Linked DNA regions of Skermanella rosea. The protein of the gene in region 1 interacts with the protein of each later gene in a pairwise test. Links are inferred from orthologs where the notes say so. Each region holds a gene or a part of one and is shown in the gene's direction. Other genes may lie near its edges. The genes, in order: mrdA and JL101_RS07565.

What was found.
Region 2: the proteins of mrdA (region 1) and JL101_RS07565 interact in binary tests that used the Escherichia coli proteins (3 or more experiments, as listed by UniProt). The link is inferred for Skermanella rosea from one-to-one orthologs.

Annotation. Positions count from the first base shown.
Region 1 is NZ_CP086111.1:787,044-794,088, reverse strand. The notes cover bases 2,251-5,139. They hold mrdA (penicillin-binding protein 2), read left to right. Parts: upstream 2,251-2,681; coding sequence 2,682-4,598; downstream 4,599-5,139. Other genes in these bases: rodA (rod shape-determining protein RodA), read left to right, coding at 4,595-5,139; mreD (rod shape-determining protein MreD), read left to right, coding at 2,251-2,664. In the rest of the region: JL101_RS03720 (rod shape-determining protein), read left to right, coding at 105-1,148; rod shape-determining protein MreC, read left to right, coding at 1,248-2,132; more of mreD, read left to right, coding at 2,152-2,250; more of rodA, read left to right, coding at 5,140-5,746; JL101_RS03690 (AAA family ATPase), read left to right, coding at 6,179-7,045. UniProt on the Escherichia coli protein: Catalyzes cross-linking of the peptidoglycan cell wall. Responsible for the determination of the rod shape of the cell. Is probably required for lateral peptidoglycan synthesis and maintenance of the correct diameter during lateral and centripetal growth.
Region 2 is NZ_CP086111.1:1,633,182-1,640,393, forward strand. Bases 1,314-4,369 are described here. They hold JL101_RS07565 (penicillin-binding protein 1A), read left to right. Parts: upstream 1,314-1,621; coding sequence 1,622-4,117; downstream 4,118-4,369. Other genes in these bases: JL101_RS07560 (N-acetylmuramoyl-L-alanine amidase), read left to right, coding at 1,314-1,499. Outside these bases: more of JL101_RS07560, read left to right, coding at 84-1,313; JL101_RS07575 (peptidoglycan-binding domain-containing protein), read left to right, coding at 5,352-5,849; JL101_RS07580 (YeeE/YedE family protein), read right to left, coding at 5,916-7,151. UniProt on the Escherichia coli protein: Cell wall formation. Synthesis of cross-linked peptidoglycan from the lipid intermediates.

The DNA of each region.
Region 1 (7,045 bases):
CGTACCCCGAGCCTCCATCCAGATTACCTCCGACGGCGGCTCGCCAATGAGCCGCCGTTGTCTCGGATGGGCCGCGTCAACCGGATGAAGAGTTAATCAACTCCATGTTTTCCAAATTGCTCGGCGTCCTGTCGGCCGACATGGCGATCGACCTGGGTACGGCCAACACCCTCGTGTACGTCAAGGGGCGGGGAATCGTCCTGAACGAGCCGTCGGTCGTCGCCATCGCCACCATCCGCGGCAAGAAGCAGGTGCTCGCGGTCGGCGACGAGGCCAAGATGATGCTGGGGCGCACGCCCGGCAACATCCAGGCGATCCGGCCGCTTCGGGACGGCGTCATCGCCGACTTCGAAGTCGCCGAGGAGATGATCAAGCACTTCATCCGCAAGGTGCACAACCGGCGCAGCTTCGCGAGCCCGCAGGTGATCATCTGCGTGCCGTCGGGCTCCACCGCGGTCGAGCGCCGAGCGATCCAGGAATCGGCCGAGTCGGCCGGCGCCCGCCGGGTCTTCCTGATCGAGGAGCCGATGGCCGCCGCGATCGGCGCGGGCCTGCCGGTGACCGAGCCGACCGGAAGCATGGTGGTCGATATCGGCGGCGGCACGACCGAAGTCGCCGTGCTGTCGCTGGGCGGCATCGTCTATTCCCGCTCGGTCCGCGTCGGCGGCGACAAGATGGACGAGGCGATCATCGGCTATATCCGCCGCAACCACAACCTGCTGGTCGGCGAAAGCTCGGCCGAGCGGATCAAGAAGGAGATCGGCTCCGCCTGCCCGCCGGAGGACGGCGAGGGCCGGATCATGGAGATCAAGGGCCGCGACCTGATGAACGGCGTTCCCAAGGAACTGATCATCAGCGAGCGCCAGATCGCGGAGTCCCTGTCCGAACCGGTCAGCGCCATCATCGAGGCGGTGAAGGTGGCCCTGGAGCACACGGCGCCGGAACTGGCCGCCGACATCGTGGACAAGGGCATCGTCCTGACCGGCGGCGGCGCCCTGCTCAGCAACCTGGACTATGTGCTGCGCCACGCGACGGGCCTTCCGGTCTCCATCGCCGACGATCCGCTGTCCTGCGTGGCGCTGGGCACGGGCCGGGCTCTCGAAGAGATGAAGACGCTTAAGCACGTTCTCATCCAGATGTACTCCTGATATTCATAATTGGCGCGGCAAACTCCCTCCAGGAGGGCTGCCGCCCGTGCAACCTCCTGACATCCGGCTTTCAGCCCCGCAGAGCACAGGAAAGGCCCCGTGAAGACACGTGCCACCGGATCCGTGGTTCGTCTCGCCGCACCCCTGCGTGCGCTGGCCCAGCGGTTCTCGTTCCTTCTCCTGGTGTTCGCCGCCATAGCCCTGATGATGGTCGGCAAGGTCGACACCGTCCTGGTGGACGGGCTGCGCGTCCGGGTGACCGATGCCTTCGCCCCGATCCTGGACGCGATCTCCCGCCCCGCGGCGACGGCGGCCCATTTCGTCGAGAGCCTGCACGAGATCGTCAACCTGCGGGGTGAGAACGAGCGGCTCCGTCAGGAGAACGCGGCCCTGCTGCAGTGGCAGCAGGCGGCCCAGCGGCTCGACGCCGAGAACCGCAGCCTGCGCAGCCTGCTGAACTACAAGCCCGAACTGGCCGCCTCCTATATCACGGCCCGGGTCGTCGCCGATCCCGGCGGCGCCTTCGTCCGGACCGTCGTCGTCACCGCCGGCCAGCGCGACGGCGTCAGGCCCGGCCAGGCGGCCGTGTCCGGCCGGGGATTGATGGGCCGCGTGGTCCAGGCGGGGGAATGGTCGTCGCGCGTCCTGCTGATCACGGACCTCAACTCGCGCATCCCGGTGGTGATCGAGCCGTCGCGCCAGCGCGCCGTGATGGGCGGCGACAATTCCGGACAGCCGCGCCTGCTCTACCTGCCGGGCGACGCCGCGCCGGCGGTCGGCGACCGGGTGGTGACCTCGGGCCATGGCGGCATGTTCCCGCCGGGGTTGCCGGTCGGGCTGGTCGCGGAGGTGGGCGAGAGCGCGATCCGGGTGCAGCCCTTCGTCGATCCCGGACGGGTCGAGCATGTCCAGCTGGTCAATTTCGGGCTTCCCGGCGGCCTTGGCGCCAATGCCCCGGCGGACGCCGCCGGCGGCTTGAACTGACGCCGGCGGGACCCTGCCCATGACCGGCGGCTTCTGGAGCAGGATCGACCAGACGGGGCGCAACATGGCGCCCCTGGCGATCACGGCGGCCCTGATGCTGGTCGGCATGGTGCCCCTGCACCTGCCCAACTATGCCCCGGTGGCCCCCATGCTGCCGCTGATGGCGGTCTATTACTGGGTGATCCACCGCCCCGACCTGCTGCGCCCCAGCATGGCGTTCGGCCTGGGCCTGCTGCAGGACCTGCTGAGCGGCGCCCCGCTCGGGATGACGCCGCTGATCCATGTGCTGGTCTATTGGGTGGTGCTGACCCAGCGGCGTTTCTTCCTGGGGACGTCCTTCGCGATGCTGTGGTTCGGGTTCGCGCTGGTGGCCTTCGGCGCCGGCTTCGTAGGCTGGCTCGCCTGGTCGATCCTGAACCTGCGGCTGCTGTCGCCCAACTCCGCCCTGATGCAGTCGACCATGACGGTGGCGGTGTTCCCGCTGTTCGGCTGGCTGTTCATCCGCATCCACCGCGCCTTTCTCCAGGCCTGACGAGGTCCCTTCCCGCCATGGAGCGCGATACCGATAGATACCGCAGCCTGACCCGGCGGGCCTTGATGCTGGGCGGCATGCAGGCCGGCCTGCTGTCGACGCTGGTCGCCCGGATGTATTACCTGCAGGTGCTGGAGTCCGACCGCTACACGGTGCTGGCGGACGAGAACCGGATCAACATGCGGCTGCTCGCCCCGTCGCGCGGCCAGGTGCTGGACCGGTTCGGCGTGCCGCTGGCGGTGAACCAGCAGAATTTCCGCGTGGTCATGGTGTCGGAGCAGGCGCGCAAGATCGACCGCATGCTGACGCTGATCTCGGAGATCGTGCCGCTGACCGAGGCGGACTGGCGCCGCATCACCCGCGAGATCCAGCGCAAGCGCGCCTTCGTGCCGGTCACGGTGAAGGAGAACCTGACCTGGGACCAGGTCACCATGATCGAAGTGAACGCCCCCGACCTGCCCGGCGTCTCGATCGAGGTCGGCGAGCTGCGCAGCTACCCGTACGAGGCGGCGACCGCCCATTTCCTGGGCTATGTCGGCGCCGTGTCGGAGTCCGAGCTGAACGGCGACCCGGTCCTGGCGCTGCCCGGCTTCCGCATCGGCAAGTCCGGCATGGAGAAGTTCCACGACGCCAGCCTGCGCGGCGTCGCCGGCACCAGCCAGCTGGAGGTCAACGCGGTCGGCCGGGTGATCCGCGAGCTGTCCCGCCAGGAGGGCCAGCCCGGCCGAGACATCACGCTGACCATCGACATCGGCCTGCAGCAATACGCCCAGGACCGGCTGAAGGAGGAGAAGAGCGCCGCGGCCGTCGTGATGGACGTGCATACCGGCGGCATCTATTCCATGGCGTCGAATCCCAGCTATGATCCCAACCTGTTCACGACGGGCATCAACGCGGAGACCTGGGAGGACCTGCTGTCCGACCCGACGACGCCGCTGACCAACAAGGTGGTCGCCGGGCAGTACGCGCCGGGCTCCACCTTCAAGATGCTGGTGGCGCTGGCGGCGCTGGACAGCGGCATCGTCGGCCCGCGCCACACCGTGTTCTGCCCCGGCCACATGGACCTGGGCGACCACCGCTTCCATTGCTGGAAGAAGGGCGGGCACGGCACGCTGGACCTGGTCGGCGCGCTCAAGCATTCCTGCGACACCTTCTTCTACGACCTGGCGCGCCGGATCGGCATCGACCGCATCCACGACATGGCGAAGAAGTTCGGCATGGGCCAGCGGACCCAGCTCGACCTGCCCAGCGAGCGGCCGGGGCTGATGCCCAGCCGCGAGTGGAAGCAGGCCAACCTCGGCAAGTCGTGGACCCAGGGGGAATCGCTGATCGCCGCGATCGGCCAGGGATACGTGCTGGCGACCCCGCTCCAGCTGGCGGTGATGCTGTCGCGGCTGGTCAACGGCGGCTTCGCGGTCAAGCCGCACCTGACCAAGCAGATCGAGCGCGGGCCGGCGGAACAGACCGCCTGGCCGTCGCTGGGGGTCAACAAGGGCCACCTGGACCTGGTGCTCCAGGGCATGAACGCCGTGATGAACCAGCCCGGCGGCACCGCCTACAAGATGCGCATAGCAGAGGCCGGCTTCGAGATGGGCGGCAAGACGGGCACCAGCCAGGTCCGCCGGATCACCATGGCGGAGCGCAGCACCGGCGTCCTGAAGAACGAGCAGCTGCCGTGGCGCCAGCGCGACCACGCGCTGTTCGTCGGCTTCGCGCCGCTGCACGCGCCGCGCTACGCCTGCGCCGTCATCGTCGAGCATGGCGGCGGCGGTTCGGCCGTGGCGGCGCCGATCGCCCGCGACATCCTGCTGGAGGTCCAGCGCCGCGACAGCGCGCGGGGCGTGCCCCAGGTCTCCAGCGCGGTCCCGGCGGAGCCGGCCCAGCCGGCGCCGCCCCCGGGATTGGGCGACAAGCCGGGGAGGATCGGCGGATGAACGGCGATTTCCTGGGCCACCAGCCGGAGCTCTCGCTGGGCGAGAAGCTGTGGCAGATCAATTGGAAGCTGATCCTGCTGCTGACCGCCATCGCCTCGGTCGGGTGGGCGATGCTCTATTCGGCGGCCAACGGCAACGTCGACCCCTGGGCGTCGCGCCAGGCCGTCCGGTTCGGCGCCGGCATCTGCGTGATGGTGGTGGTGGGCCTGATCGACCTGCGGCTCTGGATCCGCCTGTCCTATCCGATCTACGCCGTCGCCCTGGTGCTGCTGATCGCGGTCGAGATCGTCGGCGAGATCGGCATGGGCGCGCAGCGCTGGATCGACCTGGGCATCATCCAGATCCAGCCGTCGGAGATCATGAAGATCGCGATCGTGCTGGCGCTCGCCCGCTACTTCCATGCCGCGTCGCTGGAGGAGGTCGGGCGGCCGACCTTCCTGATCGTGCCGCTGCTGATGGTGCTGGCCCCGGTCGGGCTGGTGATGAAGCAGCCGGACCTGGGCACCGCGCTGATGGTCATGATGGTCGGCGGGGCGATCTTCTTCCTGGTCGGCGTGCGGCTGTGGAAGTTCGCCGTGATCATCGCGGGCGGCGCCGCCTCGATCCCGGTCGCGTGGCAGTTCCTGCACGACTACCAGAAGAACCGGGTGCTGATCTTCCTGAACCCGGAGAACGACCCGCTGGGCGCCGGCTACCATATCACCCAGTCGAAGATCGCGCTGGGGTCCGGCGGCGTGGCCGGCAAGGGCTACATGATGGGCAGCCAGAGCCATCTGAACTTCCTGCCGGAGAAGCAGACCGACTTCATCTTCACGATGCTGGCGGAGGAGCTGGGCATGATCGGCGGCACCGGGCTGCTGCTGCTCTACAGCCTGCTGATCGCCTACGGCGTCATCATCGCGCTCCGCTGCCGCAACCAGTTCGGCCGGCTGGTGGGATTGGGCGTCTCCACCAACCTGTTCCTCTACGTGTTCATCAACATCGCCATGGTGATGGGCCTGATCCCGGTGGTCGGCATCCCCCTGCCCCTGATCTCCTACGGCGGCACGGCGATGCTGACGGTGCTGTTCGGCTTCGGGCTGGTGATGTCGGTCTATATCCACCGCGACGTCCGGATCACCCGCCGCACCGTCGCCGGGGAACTGTGACCGGAGAGCCGTGGCGGACTGGTAAAAAACTGTCATGGAAGCGGTTTTTTGGCATCGACAAGGCGGGTCCGCTTTGCTATCTACCCCTCGTCGCTGGGCAACGGTCGGGAACGAACGAAACACGGCGGCGGACATTGCGGGTGCATAGCTCAGTTGGTAGAGCAGCTGACTCTTAATCAGCGGGCCCAAGGTTCGAGTCCTTGTGCACCCACCAAATTCAGAAGGCCCTGGAGAGCGACGCTTTCCAGGGCCTTTGCTTTTCCGGCTTAATGGCGTTTTGCAGACTGGTCAGAAGGCATTTTACAATTCTGATCTGGCGGCACTGAAGCGATCCTACTATAGGATAGGGACACATCAGATAAGCCTAACCCCGCCTAGCCGGCGCTGCTATACGATCATCCATCTCCTCTCCATAATTGCGAGACGCCCCGCATGGTTTCCCCTGCAAACGTGTTCACGCCGACCAAGGAAATTCAGGATACCGACCGCTTCGCCGGACGGCAGGACCAGTTGCAGGCATTGGCCGATGCGTTGGAGATGGAGGGTGGCCACATCGTAATATACGGGAACCGCGGCGTGGGAAAATCCAGCCTCGCCCGGCAACTCCAACTGATGTCGCAGAATGACCCTGCGGTCATAAAGCGTTTGAAGCGTGAGCCATTCAGTCCTTTCGATTTCATACCGGTCTATCTCCAATGCGATGACAGCATTACCGGAGTGGAAGAGCTTCTGGTGCGGTTGCTAACTAATGCGGATGCACTTGGTGATTGGTTGCCTTTCCGCATTGTCTCTCGCGAGCGGACCGCTGAAGCGTCGGGTACCTTGAAGCTCAAGATTGTGGATGTTGGCGGCAAGGGCGGATCTAAGTTTGTGGAGAAGCGCGAGGAGGTCGAGGCCGACCTGTACGGTTTGTTCGCCACCGCTCTCAAGGAGATCACCAAGGCTGGGGTGGCAGGCTCCGGCGTCTTGATAATCATCGATGAGTTCGATCGTATCAAGGACAAGGCGGGCCTTGCGTCGATCCTCAAAAGTGTTGGGTCTGACATGGTCAAGTTCGCTCTGGTCGGTGTCGCCACGACGCCTCAGGAACTCATCCGCGACCACGAGTCCGTCGCCCGTCAGTTGACAGGTGGCTGCGTACTTGTGCCGCCCATGAGCGATCAGGAAATGCAGGAGATATTCGACCTTGCGCAGCAGGCGCTTGGCTACCGTGTACTTTTTCCCGCGGAGACCCGGGCTTGGATCATCAAGGTCGCCCGTGGACACCCTTACTTCGTGCACCTGCTTGGCCGACATTCC
Region 2 (7,212 bases), 850 kb from region 1 along the record:
TGGCGGGACTGAGGCGGTTTGTGATGATCATGCTTGAACACTTTGATTTTCTTAGGGTATATCTATGGCAAAATCGATCGTTCGTGCCCTTTCGGAGACCGACGCTGCGCGCGCTGTTCCTGATCCTCGCCGTCTTCTGGCTGGCCGCGGCGCACGCGGGGCAGGCGGCTGCGCGGCCCGCGGTGGTCGATGCGCGGCTCGGCGTCCATCCGGACAAGACCCGATTCGTGATGGAGGTCACCGACCAGATCGATTTCAGGGTATTCACGCTGCCCGACCCCTACCGGGTCGTGGTCGATCTGCCCGACCTGGACTGGGACGCCTCCGCCAACCGGGGCGGTGCCGCGGCCGGGCTGGTGCGCGGCTATCGTTACGCCTCCTTCCGTCCGGGCACCCTCCGGCTGGTGCTGGAGGTTGCCGGTCCGGTCCGCATCCGGGAAGCGTTCCTCATCCCGCCGCGCGACGGCAGGCAGCCCCGGTTCGTGCTCGACCTCGAGTCGGTGGGGCCCGGCACCTTCGCGGCGGAATTGAGCCGGGTTGTCGGAACGAGGGGGAGCGCCGACGGCGCGCCGCCGGCGCCGGCCTACACCGTCCCCCTGAGCACCGCCGCCGCCCGCTCGGTTCCACGGCTTCCGGACCTGCCGACCGACACGGTCGCCGTCACCATGTCCCCCACGGCCGCCGCGGTCGTCCCGCCGCAGATGCCGGCGGGCCTTCGGGAAGATGCTGGTGACGGGCCGGCGACCCTGGCCGCCCTGGGAGCCGTGCCGCTGCCGCCCCGCCGGCCAAGCCCACGGACCGACGCGCGGCGGGTCATCGCGCTGGACCCCGGCCATGGCGGCGTCGATCCCGGCGCCATCAGCGTCACCGGGGTCTACGAGAAGGACATCACGCTGGCGATGGCCCGGGTGGTGCGCGACCAGCTCGTCGCCACCGGGCGGTACAGGGTCGTCCTGACCCGGGACAGCGACGTCTTCCTCCGCCTGCGCGACCGCGTGGCACTGGCGCGCGAGGCCGGCGCCGACCTGTTCATTTCCCTGCACGCGGACTCGATCGGCAGCAGCGACATGCGCGGCATGTCGATCTATTCGCTGTCGGACAAGGCGTCCGACCGCGAGGCCGACATGCTGGCGGCCCGCGAGAACAGGGCCGACGCCCTGGGCGGCGTCAACCTGACGGCGGAGAACGACGAGGTCGTGAGCATCCTGATCGACCTGGCCCAGCGCGACACGATGAACCAGTCCCGCCGGTTGGCCAACCTGCTGGTCGAGGAGGTCGGGCGGCATGCCAGGCTGGTGCCGCGCCCCCACCGCTCCGCCGGATTCGCGGTGCTGACGGCTCCGGACGTGCCTTCGGTGCTGATGGAACTGGGTTACCTGTCGAGCCCGCAGGACGCGAAACTGCTGGAGCAGGCGGAACACCGGGCGCGGATCGCGCGTTCGATCCAGCGGAGCATCGATGGGTATTTCGCCGCAAGGACCGGCGTAAGCCGGTCTTGACCTCAACATAGCCGCATTCGATCTGCTAGAGTGTGCGCCCGCAGGTTAGATCCTGACAGGCTGGTCCGTTCAGGCTGCGGCCGGACGGGCCGCGAGGCCTTTTCATCGTTCGTGGAATACTAATGCGTATCTTAGCCGGGATCCTGTCCGCCGTTCTCTTCCTCGTCGTGGTGGCTGCCGGCGGCGTGGTATTCGCAATCCACCATTACAGCCAGGGGCTGCCGGAATACAGCCAGCTGGCCGACTACCAGCCGCCGACCGTGACCCGCGTCCATGCCGGGGACGGGCGCCTGCTGGCCGAGTTCGCGACCGAGCGGCGCGTCTTCATCCCGATCGAGGCGATGCCGAAGCGCGTGATCCGCGGCTTCATTTCCGCCGAGGACCAGAACTTCTACAGCCACCGGGGCGTGGATTTCGGCGCGATCCTGCGGGCGATCGTCGTCAACGTGGAGAATGTCGCGAGCGGACGCCGGATGATCGGCGCCTCCGGCATCACCCAGCAGGTCGCCAAGAACTTCCTGCTGACCAACGAGGTGTCGTTCGAGCGCAAGATCAAGGAGGCCATACTGGCCTTCCGCATGGAGCAGGCCTTCACGAAGGACCGGATCCTGGAGCTGTACCTGAACGAGATCTTCCTGGGGAACCGCTCCTACGGCGTAGCCGCCGCCGCGCTGAACTATTTCAACAAGCCCCTGGACGAACTGACGATCGCCGAGGCGGCCTATCTCGCGGCGCTGCCCAAGGCGCCGAACAACTATCATCCGGTCCGCCAGCACGACGCGGCCGTGGCGCGCCGCAACTGGGTGATCGGCCGGATGCAGGAGGACGGCGCGATCACCGCGGAGGAGGCCGCCCAGGCCAAGGCCGAGCCGCTGGAGGTGCGCCGGCGCGACGAGACCGAGTACGTCACCGCCGACTATTTCGCGGAGGAAGTCCGCCGCCAGCTTCTCGCCCGCTTCGGGGAGCAGAAGCTCTACGAAGGCGGCTACTCCGTGCGGACGACCGTCGACCCCCAACTCCAGGACATCGCGACGCGCAGCCTGCGTGACGGCCTGATCGCGTACGATCGCCGCCACGGCTGGCGCGGCCCGGTCGGCAAGCTCGAGAGCTTCCAGAACTGGGCGAAGCAGCTTGCCGAGATGCCGGTGCCGGCCGGCGGCGAGATCTGGCAGATGGCCGCCGTGCTGGAGGTCGAGGCGGGCGAGGCGCAGATCGGCCTTGCGGACGGCGGACGGGGCCGCATCCCGCTGTCGGAGCTGAAATGGGCGCGCCGCTGGGTCGAGGGCGAAAGGACCGGCCCCGAGGTCAGGCAGGCCGGCGACGTTCTGGCCCAGGGCGAGGTCATCCTGGTCGAGCCGGTCGCCAAGGACGCGAAGGGCAAGGACCTGCCCTCCGGCACGTACGGGCTCCGCCAGATCCCGGCGGTACAGGGGGGCTTGGTCGCGATGGACCCCCATACCGGCCGCGTGCTGGCCATGAGCGGCGGCTTCAGCTCCCGGATCAGCGTGTTCAACCGGGCCACCCAGGCGCTGCGCCAGCCCGGCTCGTCGTTCAAGCCGTTCGTCTACATGGCGGCGCTGGACAACGGCTTCACGCCCTCGAGCCTCGTGATGGACGCGCCCTTCGCGATCCAGCCGGGTCCAGGACAGGCGCTGTGGCGGCCGCAGAACTATTCGGAAGACTTCCTCGGGCCGACCACGCTGCGGGTCGGCATGGAGAAGTCCCGCAACGTCATGACCGTACGTCTCGCCAACAGCATCGGCATGGACAGGGTCGCCGACTATGCCGAGCGGTTCGGCGTGGTCGACAAGCTTCCGCCCGTCCTGTCGATGTCGCTCGGGGCCGGCGAGACCACCGTGCTGAAGATGACCACCGCCTATTCCATGATCGTGAACGGCGGCAAGAAGGTGATCCCGGCCTTCATCGACCGTATCCAGGACCATACCGGCAAGGTGGTCTTCAAGCACGACATGCGGCCCTGCCCGAACTGCGGCGGCATCCAGTGGTCGCCCGACCTCGCGGTCCCGGACGTGCCCGACGCACGGGAGAGCGTGATCGACCCGCGGACGGCCTACCAGATGGTCTCCATCCTCGAAGGGGTCGTCCAGCGCGGCACCGCCAGGATGATCTCGTCGATCGGCAAGCCGCTCGCCGGCAAGACCGGCACCACCAACGACTCGCTGGATGCATGGTTCGTCGGTTTCTCCCCCGACCTGGCGGTCGGCCTCTATATCGGCTTCGACCAGCCCCGCTCGCTGGGCGCGAAGGAGACCGGCGGCTCGGTATCGGCTCCGGTCTTCAAGGATTTCATGGCCGATGCCCTGAAGGGCGAGCCGGCGACGCCGTTCCGCATGCCGCCCGGCATCCGGCTGGTCCGCGTCGACGCCGCGACCGGCCAACTTGCCGAGCCCGGCCAGCGCAACGCGATCTGGGAGGCCTTCAAGCCGGGGACCGAGCCCCGTCCCGGCGACTACGTCGTCCTGGACGGCAGCGAGATCGCGTCCGGCTCCGGTCCCGGTGGCGGCGCATTCCTCCCGCCGGGCAGCGTTCCGCCGCCGGGCCGTCCCCAAGGGCAGGAGCAGGCGCCTGTCTCGACGGGCACGGGCGGTCTCTATTGACCCTTGGCGCGGAAGCCTCAAGGGTCTAAGTAAGCGTCACTGAACAGAGATCTTGAACAATAGCGACGAGGAGGCCCGCCATGCGAGCCGAGATCGAAGCGGCTGCCGAGGCGATCAGGGAATCGCTGGCGCTGCTGAGGAGGCATCTTTGACTGGGAAAATGCAGTCAGGCGCCTGGACGAACTGAACGCCATCTCCGAGGATCCCAATCTCTGGAACGATGCCGACCGCGCGCAGAAGGTGATGCGCGAGCGGACCCAGCTCGACTCCGCGGTCAACGGCTATCGGGCATTGGAGCGCGAGCTGAACGACAGCATCGAGCTGATCGAGATGGGTGAGGCGGAAGAGGACCAGACCGTCGTCACCGACGCGGAGAACACCCTGCTGGCGCTCAAGGACAAAGCCGCCAAGCTGGAACTGGAAAGCCTCCTGTCCGGCGAGGCCGATGCCAACGACTGCTTCCTGGAAGTCAACGCCGGCGCTGGCGGAACCGAGGCCCAGGACTGGGCCGAGATGCTCCTGCGCATGTATCTGCGCTGGGCGGAGCAGCACGGCTACAAGACCGAATGGTTGGAAGAGAGCGCCGGCGAAGAGGCGGGCATCAAGTCCGCGACGGTGCAGATCAAGGGCCATAACGCCTATGGCTGGCTGAAGACGGAGGCCGGCGTCCATCGTCTGGTCCGGATCAGCCCCTATGACAGCCAGGCGCGCCGGCATACCAGCTTCGCCAGCGTCGCGGTCAGCCCGGTGATCGACGACAAGATCGACGTCGAGATCCTGGACAAGGACCTGCGCATCGACACCTATCGGGCGTCGGGCGCCGGCGGCCAGCACATCAACAAGACCGACTCGGCGGTCCGCATCACGCACATCCCGACCAACATCGTCGTGCAGTGCCAGCAGGAACGGTCCCAGCACAAGAACCGTGCCAAGGCCTTCGACATGCTTCGGGCGCGCCTTTACGAGGCGGAACTGAAGAAGCGGGAGGATGCGGCCGCAGCGCTGGAGGCCACCAAGTCGGACATCGGCTGGGGGCACCAGATCCGCTCCTACGTGTTGCAGCCCTACCAGATGGTCAAGGACCTGCGGACCGGCGTGGAAACCAGCCAGAGCGGCGCCGTGCTGGACGGGGACATCGACGAGTTCCTTGCCGCGGCCCTGGCCCAGCGCATCAAGGGGCAAGGCGACAGCGAAGCGGCGGACTGAGGACAGGGTGATCGAAAGAGGTGTGTGGATGAAGGGTGCGGGATGGTGCGTCGGCGCGGCGATGCTGACGCTCTTGGCGGGCGGCCCGGCCTGGGCGGCCTGCCAGCCCGCCCCGACCGCGATGGTCGAGGGCATTCAGCGGGAGCTTGCCGTCAACGGGTTCGACCCGGGGGGCATCGACGGACGGTTCGGGCCGCGCACCGCGGAAGCGATCCGGCAGTACCAGCAGGCGGCTCGGCTGCCGGTGACCGGCTGCGCGAGCCAGGAGCTGCTGGACCATGTCAGCTTCCACCTGCCGAAGGTCTATTCGCGGAACCGGCCCGATACCCCGACCCCTGAGGTCGAGGTCCAGGAAGGCCTGACGATGCGGGGCTTCTATGTCGGGGCCGTGGACGGCAGGATCGGCGAACGGACCCGCGCCGCCATCCGCCGGTACCAGCAGGAGGCCAACCTGCCGGTCGACGGGCAGGTGACGCCGGCACTGGCGCAGCGCCTCCGCGAGGATACGGCCACCCGGGCGCGTTGACCCGAAGGCCGGCGGCTTTGGATCGGGCCGGCGCTTCCCCGCGGGGAAGTGCCGGCCCGTTTCGTTTCAGCAGGCGGTTTCGCGGGGAGTCTTCTCGACCTCCAGCCCGAACAGCGGACGCAGTCTCGTCCCGACCACGTTCCCGACCAGGGCGGCGACAAGCCAGACCCAGCCGTGCAGGCTGCCCGACGCGATGCCGCTGAAATAGGCGCCGATGTTGCAGCCATAGGCGAGACGCGCGCCGTATCCCAGCATCAGCCCGCCGATGACGGCCGCGGCAAGCGACCGGAGCGGCACCCGCCAGACCGGGGCGAACCGCCCGGCAAGGCCTGCCGCCAGCAGCGCTCCCAGGATGATGCCGAAATTCATCACCGAGGTGATGTCCTGGAAGATGCTGTTCTCCAGCGACGCGGCACGGTCCGGCGCGGAGAAGTACGGCCAGAAGGCCACGTCGAAGCCGAGCGCGTCCAACGGCTTCGCTCCCCACAGCACGAAGGCGGAGGTGATGCCCCACGGCCGGCCGGCGAGGGCGAGCGTCGCGAAGTTCAGCACCGCCAGGGCCACGCCGCCCCAGACCAGCGGCCAGGGTCCCTGCACGAAGCGCTGCCAGCCCTGATGGGTGGTCCGGTTGCCCGGGCGCAGGGCGCCGTGGCGCTTCCGTTCGAGGAGCACGGTGCCGCCCGCGATCGCCGCGAAAACGGCGAGGTTCAGGGCCAGCGCGGGCAGTGCACCCAGGCTGCCGACCAACGAGACCGGGCCGATCGAGGGAAGCGCCGACCACCAGTGCAGATGCGCGGCGCCGACGACCGATCCGACGATGAAGAAGAGCAGGGTGACGATCATGCGGGTATTGCCGCCACCGGCCGTATAGAGCGTTCCGGAGGCGCACCCGCCGCCGAGCTGCATTCCGACGCCGAACAGGAAGGCGCCGAACAGCACCGAGACGCCGACCGGAGCGACCAGCCCGGTGACCGGCTGCCCGAACAGCTCACCCGCCGCCAGGGCGGGGAAGAACAGGGCGCAGGCCAGGGCGAGCATGACCATCTGGGCCCGGATGCCGGCGCCGCGACGGTCCGAGATGAAGACCCGGAACGAGGAGGTGAAGCCGAACAGGGCATGGTAGAGGGTGAGTCCCAGAGCGCCGCCCACGAGGTACAAGGCTGCCTGCCGGGCCGACACGGCGTCGGTCAGCCAGACCGCGCCTCCGAGGAGCAGCAGGGCGGCCACGGCCACCACGCGCGGATCCATGGTCCGGTCCCGCGCCGGGATGCCGCTCGGCCTGCCGAGTGAAATGTCCGTCATCGCAATTCACGCCTTCTGAATCGTTTCCACCCATGTGGGTAGGATGATCGCGATGTGAATA